Regions from separate parts of the Neorhizobium sp. IRS_2294 genome, predicted to be linked through region 4. Evidence: predicted binding sites of a transcription regulator. Region 4 holds the regulator's gene; each other region holds the start of a gene.
What was found. The regulator PhoB, encoded in region 4, activates phosphate uptake and scavenging genes when phosphate is short. The targets are predictions, from matches to a motif close to TGTCATNNANCTGTCAT.

Region 1: ACQY1K_RS19620 (DUF2278 family protein) is a predicted target of PhoB. The motif match lies at 1,461-1,477, and genes of this name have one in related genera.
Region 2: phnF (phosphonate metabolism transcriptional regulator PhnF) is a predicted target of PhoB. The motif match lies at 2,144-2,160, and genes of this name have one in related genera.
Region 3: ACQY1K_RS11840 (DUF1045 domain-containing protein) is a predicted target of PhoB. The motif match lies at 2,517-2,533, and genes of this name have one in related genera.

The regions. Positions count from the first base shown of each region.
Region 1 is NZ_CP191440.1:520,245-524,452, reverse strand. It holds partial or broken gene ACQY1K_RS19625 (FCD domain-containing protein) at 1-269, shown strand, start outside; gene ACQY1K_RS19620 (DUF2278 family protein) at 381-1,430, opposite strand; gene ACQY1K_RS19615 (ComEC/Rec2 family competence protein) at 1,602-3,068, opposite strand; gene ACQY1K_RS19610 (four-carbon acid sugar kinase family protein) at 3,675-4,208, shown strand, end outside.
Region 2 is NZ_CP191439.1:139,624-143,831, reverse strand. It holds gene dapB (4-hydroxy-tetrahydrodipicolinate reductase) at 1-681, shown strand, start outside; gene ACQY1K_RS00705 (2,3-bisphosphoglycerate-dependent phosphoglycerate mutase) at 704-1,339, shown strand; gene phnF (phosphonate metabolism transcriptional regulator PhnF) at 1,404-2,123, opposite strand; gene phnG (phosphonate C-P lyase system protein PhnG) at 2,229-2,702, shown strand; gene phnH (phosphonate C-P lyase system protein PhnH) at 2,702-3,301, shown strand; gene ACQY1K_RS00685 (carbon-phosphorus lyase complex subunit PhnI) at 3,321-4,208, shown strand, end outside.
Region 3 is NZ_CP191439.1:2,459,880-2,464,087, forward strand. It holds gene ACQY1K_RS11825 (nucleotidyltransferase family protein) at 1-149, opposite strand, end outside; gene uraD (2-oxo-4-hydroxy-4-carboxy-5-ureidoimidazoline decarboxylase) at 213-710, opposite strand; gene puuE (allantoinase PuuE) at 707-1,663, opposite strand; gene ACQY1K_RS11840 (DUF1045 domain-containing protein) at 1,735-2,442, opposite strand; gene ACQY1K_RS11845 (NAD(P)/FAD-dependent oxidoreductase) at 2,555-3,757, opposite strand; gene mnmD (tRNA (5-methylaminomethyl-2-thiouridine)(34)-methyltransferase MnmD) at 3,756-4,208, shown strand, end outside.
Region 4 is NZ_CP191439.1:382,724-386,931, reverse strand. It holds gene ACQY1K_RS01965 (PACE efflux transporter) at 1-421, shown strand, start outside; gene ACQY1K_RS01960 (ArsR/SmtB family transcription factor) at 360-1,148, opposite strand; gene ACQY1K_RS01955 (DMT family transporter) at 1,273-2,187, shown strand; gene phoB (phosphate regulon transcriptional regulator PhoB) at 2,169-2,852, opposite strand; gene phoU (phosphate signaling complex protein PhoU) at 2,978-3,691, opposite strand; gene pstB (phosphate ABC transporter ATP-binding protein PstB) at 3,743-4,208, opposite strand, start outside.

The DNA of each region.
Region 1 (4,208 bases), on a different replicon from region 4:
ATCCATGGGAAAAGCCGAGGAGTTTATCGCAGCAGATATGCAGTTTCACACGCGCATCGCGCAGATCACCGGAAACCCGATCTTAATTGCAGTCAGTGAAGCGATGCTGGCATGGCTGATGACCTATTACACGGACGTGCTCATCTGGACCGGCAAGGAGAAATTCACGCTGGTTGAGCATGAAGAGCCTCCATCGACTGGCGGCTAAGGATGTTGGCGGTGCGGTCCTTACGCACCTTGGACGGTCGAGGGCATCGTACACGCGATAGCAAGACCATAAAGGGACGGATGTTCTGACGGCAGGTCGATGGTTCTCGTCCGTTCAACTTGAAGGCTCGGAAGCGGATGTCGCGATAGCGCTTCTCTGTGGTAAAGTTTGGTCACGGCTGAAATGGAATGGTTCGCCCAGGTTGGCGCGCCTGACCCTTGGTGTATGAAACGCCATGCACCTTGACGCCATCGACGTTCAACAGAGTTATGATCCCTCCCTTGTTAGACAAAGCGGCTGGTGACTTGATCTCGATGCTCATGGTCGCGCCAGCAGCGATCGTGCCGGACAGCGTCATCGTATTCTTCTGCTTATCCTTGATCATCCATCCATCGAGCTGAACGGCAACGTCGGCCGTATTCAGTAGGGTGACGGTCTCGCGTTCGGGGGTGCGCACGTCGTTGACAAGTGCTGCGATGATCCGCACCAGTCCATCAGGAACGTCAAACGGCGGAATTCGGTCGCGATCGACCGGCGTATGTGGCTCACCATCGTGAACTGGATTGGCCGGGACGATCGGATCGGCGCTATCGTCGTCGGAATGCCAAGCTTGCGTCTGAAACTTGAGGAAGATCGCCACCCACTGGTTTTCGTTCGGGAATTCGAAAATCAGCGCACCATCTTGGAATTTGCCGTTGTCGCTCGCGAATTTACCGGGCGGGTTACCCTGGTTCATATGGATATCATGAATGCCGCGACCTGGCTTGAAACCGAAATACTTGTCCGCTTTGTCGGGTTCTGGACCCCAGGTTTCGCCAAATGCATAGATCCAAGACTCTTCATCGGACATGGCGCGCTGCACATAAGCGTCGATCTTTTCGTTCAGGTCGTTGTCTGGCCCTGTGGCTGAAAGCGGCAAGGGCTTTAGCTCCCAAGGCTGCATGAGATTGCTCCGAATGAAGTTGAGAGCGATGCCATCTGGAACGCTTGCTGCGCGGTGAAGCCCCTCGGACAACGCCGCAATCTTTTCCGTGATCGGATGCTCAAAGGCCGAGCGGACCAAGAACTGTACTTCGCTCCCGTCCTGTGATCTGACATTGATCGCAATGCGATGCATGGTTCCGTTTTCGGATACCAAAACCTGATAGTGGGGATTTGCGCCTGTTGCGAGGCGGTTGTTCGTCGGACGTCCCTTCAGGACGGCGTAGTTTTTCAGCGGCATGTCAGGGCTCCCACAGTTAGAATTCATCGAATAGCAGTGTCGTGACAATTGCAGGTTGGTTGATCAGCTTGAGAACGACAGTTTCTGTAAAGTCTGACGTCCTCCGTTTGCGAGTGGATCAGTCAAAATGACAGGGCAAGCCAACGCGCCGCGTGCCTGCGGCAGTTTAGCCTAAAGCTTTGGCGCCGCCCGCCTCACGGCTTTTGCTGCGAACGAAATCTCGCCTGTGGCCGAGACCTTAAATCGATACGCCTCGTTCATAAATTTCTTGCCTGAGTGAGTGAAAGCGAGCACCCGCTCACCATCTGTCCTAACGTGAGAGATACCGAAATTGGTTCGCTCAAAAGCGAACACCTTCCTCGCGGCATCCTTGGGGTCATTCACAGAGCCAAGGACCTTGAAAAAAGCCGCGAGCTCAGTGCAGAATATGATGGAAGGTGTTGTTCGCCCGGCTTTTCCAAGAGCTGCTATAAGAGTGGCGCGTGGGTGAATGTATTCCTTAGCTTCGCTCTCGTCTCCTGACGAAATCAACGACACGACCGGAGAGACCTCCTTGAGAAACTCCATGTCGAAGTCGGCGGACCCATGGTGAGGCGCCTTCAGGATTTCCGCGCGGACGGCTGCACCGGGTAGCGCCTCTCGCAACCGTTGCCCGGCCTCCTGGTTCATGTCGCCGGTAAAGAGAAACCGAACGTTGCCGTAGCGGAGACGGAAGTTGATCGAATGTCCGTTGATCGTATGAGACGCGGAGGGAGAGCCAACCTTGGCGGCGACAGTCCCTAACATGAGATTTGCATCGTCCGGTGGTTCACCCAAAAACCGCAAGCCGACATCCTTGTCGATAATATCGGTAATGGGGCCAAGAAGCTCCACCGAGATATTGTCGGCGGCGAGAAAGTCGAAGGCACCTACACTTGTGTGATCAAGACGCCGCTTCTCAATCGGCTTCCCGGTTGCGCGTTCGACGCGTGGTCCCCACGCTTCGAGGGTCTCGACCCAAGTGTTGAACTTCCCGTTTCTGTCAACTTCCGGGACGGTAGCTTGATCGTCCACGAGGTCGACAATGAATATCCTTCCATCTGCCTCTACGGTCCTGCCGAACATCTCGGTTTCTTTTCGGCGTTCGCCGGTAAGCTTCTTCAGCGGGCGTTTCACGATGCCATTGTGAAAAATCCGCTTCGGGGCGACAAATATCCGCTTTTGAGGTCTCGTATCGGTTTCCGACTTTCGCAGTTCGGTAAGGCCATCAAAATGGTCGGCGTCACCGTGCGTGATGAGAATGAGATCGACAATCAGTGGATCGTCATCGCTTGTTTTCGGAAATCGCGCATTGGCATGCCGAGCAAAGAGCTGGTTGTCGCCGCCGTCGATGAAGATCACTTTACCGCTCGGCGTTTCGATGATCAGGCCATCGCCTTGCTGGACGTCGACCATCGACAGACGGAGCAATGCATCCGACCGAAGTCGAGCCCGCCCATCGATAAATCCTCGGTCTACAACTCCCCGGAGACCGACGATCTCAACCTCTTTCTTGCCCTCTGGCTCAGACAGGACATTGCAGCCATCACCCCAGTAGTACTGGGCTTCCGAACCGTCGGGTCGCCGAAGATTTACGATGTCGTCATCAAGATATTGCATCGAAACTCCTCCACAGAGAACGATCAGCAACAAAAGTTTAGATTAGTATTCTATCGAGTCAACTAGAGTCTAAGATTAAAATCGTTCAAAAGCAGTCATCAGTTATTCATAAGGTTCAAGAATACTGTATTTATTAATGCCATATAAAAAGAGTGACTGAACTCCGTCAAAGATGCGAAGCATAGGCCTTTAGTGCGGATCGCAGCGGTTTGCGCTTGCCTTGTCGGGTGGCGGATCGCGCACCGTGCTCTCTCGGTGTCCTGCTGAGGCGGGCAGTCAGGCAGGAGCATCAGTGTTATGTAAAGCAGCCGCGTGACGGCTGACGGCTCCTAAACCGATCGACCGTGTCTCAAATGGACGCGATCCAAGCCTGCCTCGATCTGGCAATTTGTGCGACAGATAGCAAGCTGAGGCTGTAGGAATGCTCCGGACGAAGACGCTCGCCAAGATTCGCAATGTCGACGAAAAAGTCGAGCAGCGCGTCAGCTGGCCCAGTCACGTCGTGGTTGACGGTGACCATACATTTGTCATTTCACTCCATACCCATGTTGACTTATAAGCGCTTTTCCGTGGTATAAAGCTTACAACATAGGTAGGTGGAGGCGTATGTTAGTCATTCTTGCGGACGACCTGACCGGTGCGCTCGACTCGGCGGCGCCTTTTGCCGGGCGAGGTATTCGCACCGACGTGGCGCTCAACCTTGATGCAATTACGGGGATCGTCGCCGATCGCCCCGACGTTCTGTCCATCAACCTCAACACCCGCGAAACAAGTGCCGGCGAAGCACGTGCCGCCACAGCTGCGACAATCACCTTGCTGCCGCCGGGAACGCGGCTGTTCAAGAAGGTCGATTCCCGCCTCAAGGGAAATATCGTTGCCGAACTGGACGCCATCCCTTTCACACGTGCCCTCGTTGCGCCTGGGATACCAGAGTTCGGTCGGGTGGTTGCGAACGGATGTGTCACCGGCTTTGGTATCGACGCTCCGATCGTGATCGCCGACAGGCTCGGTGCGCACACAGCTCGTGCCCATATCCCTGACGCTAGCTCAGCCGCCGACATGGACGTTGCGCTCGACGTCGCTGAGAACAACGGGACCGATCTGCTGATCGGCGCTCGCGGTCTTGCAGAAGCGCTCGCC
Region 2 (4,208 bases), 240 kb from region 4:
AAGGATGCCGGTGATCTTGCCGGAACCGGGCCGCTTGGCGTCATCGTCACCACCGATCCCCTGAAGGCGTTTCTCGACGCCGATGGCGTTCTGGATTTCACGGCACCCGCAGCAAGCGTGACGTTTGCCGGGCTCGCCGCACAGGCGCGCATCGTGCATGTGATCGGCACGACCGGCTGCGGACCGGAGCACGAGGAAAAATTCGAGGCTGCCGCCCGGCATGCACGGGTCGTGAAGTCCGGCAACATGAGCCTTGGCGTCAATCTGCTCGGCGTGCTGACGCGCGATGCGGCGAAAGCGCTTCCTGCTATTGGCTGGGATATCGAAATCGTCGAGATGCACCACAAGCACAAGGTGGATGCGCCATCCGGCACCGCGCTGCTGCTTGGCGAGGCAGCGGCTGCCGGGCGTGGCATCGATCTTGCCACGCAATCGGTTCGGGTGCGCGACGGCCATACCGGCCCCCGCCCCGCCGGCACGATCGGCTTTGCGACGCTTCGCGGCGGATCGGTGGTCGGCGATCATTCGGTCATCCTTGCCGGCGAAGGTGAGCTGGTGACGCTGTCGCACAGTGCCCGCGACCGTTCGATCTTCGCGCGCGGCGCGGTAACTGCTGCCGTCTGGGCGCGCGACGAAAAGCCGGGTTTCTATTCCATGCTCGACGTTCTCGGGCTTTCTTGACACTATCGGAGGAATTCAATTCATGAGCGGTACACTCGTCCTCGTTCGCCACGGCCAGAGCGACTGGAACCTGAAGAACCTTTTCACCGGCTGGAAGGATCCCGAGCTTACTCCGCTCGGCATTCAGGAAGCCGAGACCGGCGGCCAGGCGCTTGCCGATACCGGCATCAAGTTCGATATCGCCTTCACCTCCGACCTCAAGCGAGCCCAGGATACGCTGAAGATCGTGCTCGACAAGCTCGGCCAGACCGACCTTGAAACCATCCGCGACCAGGCCCTGAACGAGCGCGACTACGGCGATCTCTCCGGCCTCAACAAGGACGATGCGCGCGCCAAGTGGGGCGAGGAACAGGTGCATATCTGGCGCCGTTCCTACGACATCCCGCCGCCAGGCGGCGAGAGCCTGCGCGACACCGGTGCCCGGGTATGGCCCTATTACATGACCGAGATCCTGCCGCGCGTGCTTCGCGGCGAAAAGGTTCTCGTTGCCGCCCACGGCAATTCGCTGCGCTCGCTCGTGATGGTTCTTGATCGTCTGAGCAAGGAAGAGATCCTCAAGCTCAACCTCGCGACCGGTGTGCCGATGGTCTACGTGCTGAACGCGGATTCGACCGTCGCTTCCAAGAAGGTTCTGGGCGACATGTCGGCCGCCCACTAAGAAGCGCCAAGTCTTCAAGATCGCGCCGGCTCGCATGGACAATGCGGGCCGGCGTTTTCGTTTGTCAGTTCTCGATTGTGAACTGCACCATGTCGGCCGGAAAGCGGCTGATCGCATATTGCACGGGAACGCCATCGGGATCTGCGTTCAGTGCACGCGTTACCAGCATGATCGCCCCCGGCGACAATTCCAGATCCGCAAGGTCGCCGCTTTCGGCGTGGACCGCCGTAACCTCGGTCGAGACGCGGAGATAGTCGGTCAGGCCGATTGCCGCGAAGGCTGCGGTTATGGAGCCGCTCTCGCGATAGGCCTCTGCGATCCCTGAAAAGCGATCGGCCGGGAACCAGGCGGTTGCCCGTGATACCGGACGGCGATCCGCTTTGCGCAGGGTTTCAAGCCGGATCACGGCAGCACCGACAGCAAGCTGCAGTCGCGACGCCAGATCCGGTGTCGCCGGTTCCTCCGATGCCGCCAGCAGCAGACCTTCTTTTTCTTTGGCCTGATCGCCGATGCCCTCGCTGAACCGGGTTCGCCTGGAAATCGGGAAATTGAGCCGCTCCTTGCGCTCGATCAGCGTTCCCCGCCCCTGAACGGCCCGCACGATGCCCTCCTGCGCCAGCGCTGCCAGCGCGCTTCTCACCGTATGCCGGTTCACGCCGAATTCCGCCGCCAGCGAAATCTCCGGCGGCACCTTGCCGGTCGCGTCGTAATCGCCGTTTGCGATCGCCGTGCGGATACGGTCGGCTATCTGCCGCCACAACGCGACGCCACTCTGCCTTTGCACAATCACCCGGTCAGTACCCCTGTCACACGCTTGTTATACGCCGCCTTTATTGGTACATCTAATTTGTATGGTTGTCTATATAAATAGACATTTAGGAGATGACCGATGGATCTTGCGGGAAATCACAAGCCACTGGCGGAACCGGAACAGCGGCGCCGCTGCATCGAGCTTCTGGCGCAGACATCCTGCGACGAACTGAAGACCGCCTGGAACGGGCTGTCCGACAAGCCAACCGTCAAACCCGTGCGCGGACCTGAAACAGGTCTGGTGATGGTTCGCGGCCGGATCGGTGGCGGCGGCTCGCCCTTCAATCTGGGTGAAGCAACGGTCACCCGCGCGACCATCCTTCTTGCCTCCGGAACGGCGGGCCACGCCCAGGCGCTCGGCACCGACAAGGAGAAGGCGCGGCTCTCTGCGATCTTCGATGCGCTGTGGCAGGAAGCAGAGACCCGCGTTTTCGTCGAAACGGCACTTCTTTCACCGACCGAAAGCCGAATCGCCGCTGAGGACAGACAGAAAGCCGAAGAGACCGCGGCGACCCGCGTCGATTTCTTCACGATGGTACGGGGAGACGATTGATGGCCCTTCATGCACAAGCCCTCGCCGGTGGGTTCACCGATCCGGTCTTCCAGTCCCAGACCATTTTCAAAACGCTGATGGACGGAATGGCGCGGCCCGGAACGATCTACGACGCCGCGCTCCAGGCCGGCCAGCCGGAACCGCTCGGCAATGCGGCTGGCGCGATTGCTCTGACGCTCTGCGATCACGACACGCCCGTCTGGCTGAGCGCCGGTCTTGCAAAGTCTGCCATGCCGGAATGGATCGGCTTCCATACGGGCGCACCGATCACCCGCGAAAAGGCGCAGAGCAGCTTTGCCTTTATCGAAGCCGGGACAGCGCCCTCTTCCTTCGGCCTGTTTGCCGCCGGTACCCAGGAATACCCTGACAGGTCCACGACGCTGATCCTCGAAGTCGCCGCTCTTGGCGAGGGTGAAAAACTGAGCCTGACCGGACCAGGGATCCTCGGCACCAGGACGGTCGCAGTCTCGGGACTGCCGGATATGTTTCAGAGGCTCTGGGACGACAACAGGGCGCTCTTTCCCCGCGGAGTCGACGTCATCCTCACCGCCGGAGCGCAGTTCCTGTGCCTGCCGCGCACCACCCGGATTGCCGGCTAAGCCGAAGGAGATCAAACCCATGTATGTTGCAGTCAAGGGTGGCGAGGCCGCCATTACCAACGCTCACGCATTGCTTGCCGACCGCCGTCGCGGCGACCGGGCGCTTCCCGCACTCACGATCGAGCAGATCGCCGAACAGCTTGGCCTTGCCGTCGATCGGGTGATGGCGGAAGCCTCGCTCTATGATCGGTCGCTGGCAGCGCTTGCCGTGCGCCAGTCGCGTGGCGATCTGATCGAGGCGATCTTTCTGCTTCGCGCCTACCGCACTACGCTGCCCCGCTTCGGCTCTTCCGTTCCGGTGGATACCGCGGCCATGAAGGTCGAGCGGCGCGTCTCGGCGACCTACAAGGATCTGCCGGGCGGCCAGCTGCTTGGTCCCACCTTCGATTACACCCATCGTCTTCTCGATCCCTCGCTGCTGACGGATGAGGTGATCGCCGATCCTGCACGCAAAGAGGCGTCCGGCGAGGGGATGATGCGCGTTTCCGACATTCTCGCACACGAAGGACTGATCGAGCCGGATGGCGACCTGCCCGATGACCACGCTGCCGGAGACCTGACCCGCGAGCCGCTGGAATTTCCGATGGGTCGTGACCTCAGGCTGCAGGCACTCGCCCGCGGCGACGAGGGCTTTCTGCTTGCCCTCGGCTACTCGACCCAGCGCGGATATGGCCGAAACCACCCGTTCGTCGGCGAGATCCGGATCGGCGAGGTGGAGGTGGAAATGGACATGCCGGAACTCGGCTTCGCGGTCTCGCTCGGGCGCATCCAGCTGACCGAGTGCCAGATGATCAACCAGTTCAAGGGCTCCTCCATAGCACCGCCGCAGTTTACCCGCGGCTACGGTCTCGTGTTCGGACAGAGCGAGCGCAAGGCGATGTCGATGTCGCTGGTGGATCGCGCCCTT
Region 3 (4,208 bases), 1.5 Mb from region 4:
AGTGCATCGACGAGGATGTCGATATCGCTATCCGGACGATCCTCACCCCGCGCCACCGAACCGAAGACGCGCGGGTTCGCCGCATTGAAGCGTTTCGTCGCTTCGCGGATAGCCACACGGTTTTTCTCCAGCACTTCCGACGGTCTCATGAGGGCGAGAACTCCTGTTGCGGTCACTATAGGCGAAGGACAGGCAAGGGAAAAGCAAACCCCTCACGTCTCCGGCAAAAGCGCCAGCAGCCGCAGATGCGCGATCCTTTCCACCTGGGCGCAGGCGGTCTTGAACTCCTCATCGGCGTCGTTGCCGACGCGGGTCTCGAAGGCGGCGAGGATGTCGTCCTTTGTCAGGCCTTTCACGGCGATGATGAAGGGGAAGCCGAATTTTGCGACATAGGCGGCGTTGAGTTCGGTGAAGCGTGCGTGCTCATCTGGGCTCAGACGATCGAGGCCTGCGCCGGCCTGTTCGCTTTTGCTCTCTTGCGTCAGTCCGCCGGCGATTGCGAGCTTGCCGGCAAGGTCCGGATGGGCGTTGAGGATGCCGAGCTTCTCCTGCGGATCCGCGGCGCGAAAAACCGCCACCATAGCCTCATGCACGCCCTTGGCGGTCAGCGGCACGAAGATCATGCCGCCGTCATAGGCGCGCTCGGCGATAAAGGGCGAATGTTCGAACACGCCGCCGAAGGTCGCGACGAAATCGTTGCGGGCGGTCATCGTGCAGCCACCGTGCTTGATGCCGACACATCTGACGGCTTGTGATGGGCATGCCAGTGGCGGGCGATCTCGATGCGTTGCGGCAGCCAGACCTTGTCGTGCGAGAGCACGTATTCCATGAACCGCCGCAGCGCCGCCACGCGACCCGGACGCCCGACGAGGCGGCAGTGCAGACCGACCGACAGCATCTTTGCCGCCCCCTCCTCGCCTTCCCGGTAAAGCGTGTCGAACGCATCCTTGAGATAGGTGAAGAACTGATCGCCGGTGTTGAAACCCTGCGGCGTGGCAAAGCGCATGTCGTTGGTTTCCAGCGTATAAGGGATGATCAGGAACGGCTTGCCATCCAGCCCCGGCACCCAATAGGGCAGATCGTCGGCATAGCTGTCGGACGAATAGAGGAAACCGCCCTCTTCCATGACAAGCTTCAGCGTGTTGTCGGATGGCTTGCCCTGATACATGCCGTAAGGACGCTCGCCGGTCAGTTCGGTATGCAGGCGCACCGCCTCAAGAATGTGTTCGCGTTCCCGTGCTTCGTCGAAATCCTTGTATTCGAGCCAGCGATAACCGTGGCTGGCGATCTCCCAGCCGGCTTCCTTCATGGCTGAGACAGCTTCGGGATTGCGGGCCATGGCAAGCGTCACGCCGTAGACGGTGGTCTGGACCTTGAGTTCGGTAAACAGCCGGTGCAGCCGCCAGAAACCGGCGCGCGAACCGTATTCGTAGATCGATTCCATGTTGAGATTGCGCTGGCCCGGCCAGGCGGCGGCGCCGACGATCTCCGACAAGAGGTTTTCCGACGCCGGATCATCATCCAGGATCGAGCTTTCGCCGCCCTCTTCGTAATTGATCACGAATTGCACGGCGATATTGGCGCCGCCGGGCCATTTCGGATCAGGCGTGTGGCGGCCGTAGCCTACGAGGTCGCGGGGATAGTCTTTTATGGTTATGGGCATGGTCCACCTCGATTATCTCTTGTGGAAGGTAGCCCAGCCTTTCCGCCGATGTCGAGACGGAACGTGATCGCTCAGGCGATCTTGCGGGCGGAAACGCGCCCCATCGGATGCAGAGAATGCACATGGAACGGCGCACCGGGCTCATTCTCGACGAACAGCGCGATATTGGCGATTTCCAGGGGACGCAGCAGATACGGATTGAAATGGGCGCGCAAGGCCGTTTCGAAACGCGGCATCTCGGCCGGTGTCATCGGGCCCGTCAACGTCATGTGAAAGCGGTATTCTTCCATCACGTAAGGGTTGCCCCAGCGATGAAGATTGGAAAACTGCGGTGCCGAGAGATCGCCGGGATCGGCGCGTTCCAGTTCGCCTTCCGAGAGAGGCGCCCGAAACGCATCGAATTCCTGCACGACGGCGCAGGCGAGAAACCGCATCCGCTCGCAGGGAAGCGCCGGCACGAGCCCGAAATAATTGCCGAGCCGCGCCACTTCGAGAGGCGGCAGTTCGAAAGGATCATGCGATCCCGCAAAGTGCATCAGATGGCGCAGCAGCATCTGTTCGGTAATATCAGGAGCGAGCCGGAACGGCGCCTTGAGCGTGGCGTGAAAACCGCAGCGGCGCGGCAGCGCGGTATGATAGGCGATCTCATGCAAACCAAGGTTGCAGATCTCGGGCGGCTCCATCGCCTCGCCGGAATAGGCACTGCGGCCGAGCCATTGCGCCGCGGCAAGCGTCAGCGGATCATGCGCAGGTGGCGTAAAATAGAGTGCGTAGCGCATGCGTCACCTTTTCTGCCCCTGTTCGTTTATTCACGCATGCTCATCAATCCCACGAATTGGGTTACGCGATTTGCGTGACAGATTAACGACGAGAAAGGGCCGAAACGCGCGTTTAACGCGTAGCAACCGAAAGATGATCCCAAAGTATAAAACTCTCGGGAAGCGAGTGCTCTTGACCGATGATGAAACCGAGCGCGGCATCCGCAAGCCTGTGGGCAAGCCCGAAGCTGACCTTGAAGCCGCCGGTGAGAGCAATGACGCGTGGATGGTCGGGATGCGGACCCACCATCGGCTCACGGCCGATCGCCTTGGGCCTCAAGCCGGCCCAGCGCTCCACCACTTCCGCACCGGAAAGTGCCGGCACGAGCGCGCGGGCGCGGACCAGGAGATCGTCGAGCTTGGCATCGGTGGCAAACGGCGCGTCGAACTCCTCCTCGCTGGTGCTGCCGACCGCCACGTGGCCATCGTCATGGGCGATGACATAGAGGCCGTTGAGGAAGAGGATCGGCAGCGACGGATCGATATCGGCCTTCAACAGCGCCGCCTGCCCCTTCACCGGCTGTCCCAGCGGAACCGAGATGGATGGAGACAGGGGACCAAGCAGCGGAAACGACTGCGGGCCGGCCGCAATCATGCAATGGCCAAAACCGATCGAGCGTCCATCGGCAAATTCGACGCGGTTTGCCACCGGGTCGATCCGCTCCGCCGGCAGTCCTTCGATCAGGCTCACATGCCGGGCGTTGCCAAGGAAGGCGGCGAGCGCAGCCATCAGATGACGGGGGGAAACGCGGGCGGCAAACGTGTCGTGCACGATGCCGGCTTCGGTAAAGGCCGGGTCCGGCCATCCGTCGAAAGGCGACGCATCGAGCACATGCCAGTGGAACGGATCGCCGTCGTGCCGCCAGTTGACCTCCGCCTCCTGCTGATGGCGTAGGGCGATGGGTCTGAGATGCGGCTTCGGCAGCGGGATCAGCCGACCGGAGCGGCGATAACCGCAGGACAGCCCGGCCTCGGCTTCGAGCCTCGCCACTTCGTCTTCGAGGGCGACGAGCGAGTCGAACTGGGCCTGTTTCTTGTCGTTCCAGCGGTCGGGCACATGCGACATCAGCGCGCCCAAAATGCCGCCGCTGGCACCCTGCCCCAACCGTCCCGCTTCGACCAAAAGGGTGCGGATGCCAAGCCGTTCCGCCTTGACCGCGGCCCAGAGGCCCATGATGCCGCCGCCGATGATCAGGAGATCGACATGATCATCGGGGAGATGAGGCATTGCTGGAGATTGACCCCGGGGACCTCGAGGATTATCCGCATCTTCCATGAGCAATCACGATCCCGAAATTGTAAAAGACGACGCCACGCCTGAAGCACCGGCGCTTGATTGGCATGACGGCGATATGCCGTATTCGACGGAATTTGGCGACCACTTTTATTGCCGCACCGATGGCCGCCTGGAATGCGGCCATGTGTTTCTGGCGGGAAACGGACTGCCGGAGCGCTGGAACGACATGTCACCGACCGAAGACACGTTCCGGATCGGCGAACTCGGTTTCGGCACCGGCCTCAACGCCTGCGAGACCTGGCGCCAGTGGGCGCTTTTCCGCAAACCCGGCACACGGCTGCATTTCACATCGTTCGAACTCTATCCGATGCAACGCGACGAGATCGGGCGGGCACTGGCGCGGTGGCCGGAAATCGATCCGCAGCGGCAGGCACTGACGCAAGCATGGCCGGATGAGCCGAGCGGCCGGATCACCATCGACCTCGATGAC
Region 4 (4,208 bases):
AGACCGTATTCGCCACGCCATCAGCTTTGAAATCATCGGGCTTCTGATGATGGTGCCGCTCGGCGCTTTCGTCTTCGACATGCCGGCCGAACATATGGGCATTGTCGGCGTCGTGTCTGCGACGGTCGCGACCGGCTGGAACTACCTCTACAATCTGGGTTTCGACCGCTTTCTGCAGGCGCGACGGGGTACGACGCTAAAGACGCCTGCCTTGCGCATTGCTCATGCGGTGCTGTTCGAAATCGGTCTGCTGGTCGTGCTGATGCCGTTTATCGCGTGGTATCTGCAGATTACCCTTCTCCATGCGCTGACAATGGATATCGCGATCGCGCTGTTCTACGTGGTCTATGCCTATCTCTTCAATCTTGGCTACGACAAGCTGTTCCCGCTGCCGGAATGGAAGACCCAGGAAGCCGCCTGACCATCAGAGTTTCGGACGGTGCAATACGCCAGTCCGATGGAAGCCTGAATGTCTCGGCAAACCCGATCTCTCCGGCGCGCGTGATCCGCAGAGCCCGGGTTTCCTCTCGGCGGCCGATCCAGCCGACGCCAAGAGCGCGGTCCAGCAGCGCCGCACCCATTTGTCCCGCCAGATGCGGCCGTCGCTCGCTCCAATCGAGGCATGTCCGGCAGAGCGGGCGTTTCGAACGGGTCAGCTGTTCGAGATCGATCCCGAAATCACAAAAGAACCGTCTGCCCTCGTCGGTGATCAGGCCGGCTCCATCGCCGAGCAGCATGTAGCCGCTTCCTGTTAGGGCATCGGCGAGCGCGATGGCGAGACGGCCGGCCATGTGATCGTAACAGGTGCGGGCAAGCCGTAACGCTTCGTCTTTCGGGCCGACAGGATGATGGCGCTTCGGCCCATCCGCGGCGACTGCCATCAACGCGTGGATCGCGTGCGCGACTTCCGGAGAGGCAAGTCGGTAATAGCGGTGCCTGCCCTGCTTCTCAACCTCGATCAGGCGAGCCTGCGCCAGTTTGCCGAGATGGCCGCTGGTGGTCTGCGCGGTGACGCCGGCGTGGCGTGCCAGTTCGCCCGCCGTCAGCGCCTGTCCGCCCATCAGCGCGGACAGCATGTTGGCGCGTGCAGCATCGCCGATCAGGCTTGCAACTTCCGCAATCGTATTTCCTGAAACCATATTGGGCATGATCCAGTTCTAGCACCGGAAAACTTTGCCGTCAGCGGTCAACGGTTCGGCCGTCGTCGAAGCATTTCTTTTCCTGGTTCCGCTAAGAGGGGCGGAGATTGCATTCATGGGGACAGGAACTGGAATGGCGGACACCAAAACAAGCATGGCAACGGATCTGTTGCTGCTCCTCACGCTCGCGACGCTTTGGGGCGCGTCCTACACGCTGATCAAAGTCGGTGTGGAGACGATTTCGCCTGTCACCTTTATTGCCGTCAGAACACTGGTCGCCGGGCTCATTCTCGCTGCGGCACTACGCCTTCGCGGATTGAAGCTGCCGACCGACCGGCAGACCTGGAAGCTTTTCACGGTTCAGGCCTGCCTCAACAGCGCGGTCCCCTTCACCCTCATCGCCTGGGCCGAACAGACGACCGATGCGGGCCTTGCCACCATCTTGAGTTCAACGACGCCGATCTTCGCCTTTCTTTTGACGGCGCTGATCACCCGCCATGAAAGCGTCTCTGCGGCCAAGCTGTTTGGAGTTGCCGCAGGCATTGTCGGCATATGCCTGATCGTCGGCATGGAGGCGCTTGCCGGCTCGGGCGAGAACCTCTGGGCGCAACTCGCCATCGTGGCGGCGACGATCTGCTATGCGGCGGCTGCCATCTTCGGCAAGAATTTTAAAGGATTGGACCCGATGATGCCCGCCGCGGGATCGCTGATCGCAGGGGCGGCCATCCTCATTCCCGTGAGCCTCGTGGTCGACAGACCCTGGACGCTGACGCCCAGCACCGACTCGACGCTCGCCCTGTTGGCGCTCGCGGTATTTTCGACGGCGCTCGCCTTCGTCATCTATTTCCGGCTGGTGCAGACGCTGGGCTCCGTCGGCACGACGGCGCAGGCCTATCTGCGGGTGCCGATCGGCGTTGGCATCGGCGTCGTGTTTCTCGGCGAAACGCTTGCCTCGACAGCCTGGCTCGGTCTCGCCTGCGTCGTGACCGGTGTGATTGCCATGACGCTGCCGGCTAGGAGACGCGGTGCTCAGGCTTCCATTGAGTAACCGGCACCGCGGACCGTGCGGATGACATCCTGCATGTTGGAGAAGTTGAGTGCCTTCCGCAGGCGCCCCACATGCACGTCGACGGTGCGTTCGTCGACATAGATGTCATGACCCCAGACGCCGTCGAGCAGCTGCGAGCGCGAAAAGACGCGGCTGGGTGAGGCCATCAGGAATTCCAGAAGTCTAAACTCTGTCGGCCCGAGGCGAACTTCGCGGCTCTTGCGGTGAACGCGATGGGTTTCGCGATCGAGTTCGATATCGCCGCATTTGAGGACGCTCGAAAGGACCTCCGGTCGGGCACGGCGCAGCATCGCCTTGACGCGGGCCATCAGTTCCGGCGTCGAGAAAGGCTTGACCACATAGTCGTCTGCGCCGGTGGCAAGCCCGCGAACGCGCTCGCTTTCTTCGCCGCGCGCCGTCAGCATGATGATCGGCAGGCGTTCCGTCTCCGGCCGCATACGCAGGCGACGGCAGAGTTCGATGCCTGAAACGCCCGGCAGCATCCAGTCGAGAATGAGAAGATCCGGAACGCGCTCCTGAAGCCTGATTTCCGCTTCGTCACCGCGAAGCACGGTATCGACCTCGTAACCCTCGGCCTCCAGGTTATACCGAAGGAGGACGCTGAGGGCCTCTTCGTCTTCCACGACTGCGATCTTCGGCTGCATTCCGACTTGCTCCGTCACTCGTCCCGAACCGCACTTAGATCCGCCAGATCCGCTCGCGCTGCTTCAGGTCATTGGTTTTGGCAGTTATCGTCCCGAAACCGGCAGGCGATTTCGGGAGAGCTGCATCATGTCCCGGCGGAGCCGAGCATGTTGGACGTATCGTCCTTCGGACGTTCGCCCTCCGGCTGTGCGCCGGTCGCGATGTAGTAGATGGTCTCGGCGATATTCGTCGCGTGGTCGCCGATGCGCTCGATGTTCTTGGCGCAGAACAGGAGATGGGTGCACGTGGTGATGTTGCGCGGATCCTCCATCATGTAGGTGAGGAGTTCGCGGAACAGCGAGGTGTACATCGCGTCAATCTCTTCATCGCGCTGGCGGATGATTTCGGCTTTTTCCGCGGAGCGGTTGGCGAAGACATCAAGAACGTCCTTGAGCTGCACCAGCGCCAGTTCGGAAAGATGCTCCAGACCACGGGCGAGCTTGCGCGGGACGCCTGTTCCCTGCACGGCGAGCACGCGCTTGGCGGTGTTCTTACCAAGGTCGCCGACGCGTTCCAGGTCAGCTGCAATGCGCAGCGTGCCGATGATCTCGCGAAGATCGGCCGCCATTGGCTGGCGCTTGGCGATGGTGACGATCGCCTTGTCCTGGATATCGCGCTCGGCGTGGTCGAGAATGACGTCGTCGGAGATGACCTTCTGGGCGAGTGCGGAGTCGGAGTTGACGAGCGCACGCACGGCATCTCCGCACATCTGTTCAGCGAGACCGCCCATTTCGGAAATCCGGCGGTTCAGGTATTTCAGTTCCTCGTCATAGGCCGAGAGAATATGGGTCGAAACCATGTGTCTGATCCTTGATGTCTGCAGTTGCGGCTGACGGGCTCTGCGCCCGCATCAGCCGAAGCGGCCCATGATGTAATCCTGGGTGCGCTGGTCATCCGGATTGGTGAACATCTTGTCGGTATCGTTTTCCTCGACCAGGTGGCCGAGATGGAACATCGCCGTGCGCTGCGAAACGCGGGCCGCCTGCTGCATCGAGTGGGTGACGATCACGATCGTGTAGTTGGCGCGCAGTTCGTGGATCAGTTCCTCGACCTTGGCCGTAGCAATCGGGTCGAGTGCCGAGCACGGCTCGTCCATCAGAATGACTTCAGGCGAAACGGCGATCGCACGGGCGATGCAAAGGCGCTGCTGCTGACCGCCGGAAAGGCCGGTACCGCCTTCATGCAGGCGATCCTTGACTTCTGCCCAGAGGCCGGCGCGCTGCAGGCTTGCCTCGACGATCGCGTCCATTTCCGTTTTGCCACGGGCAAGGCCGTGGATGCGGGGACCGTAGGCAATGTTCTCGTAGATCGACTTC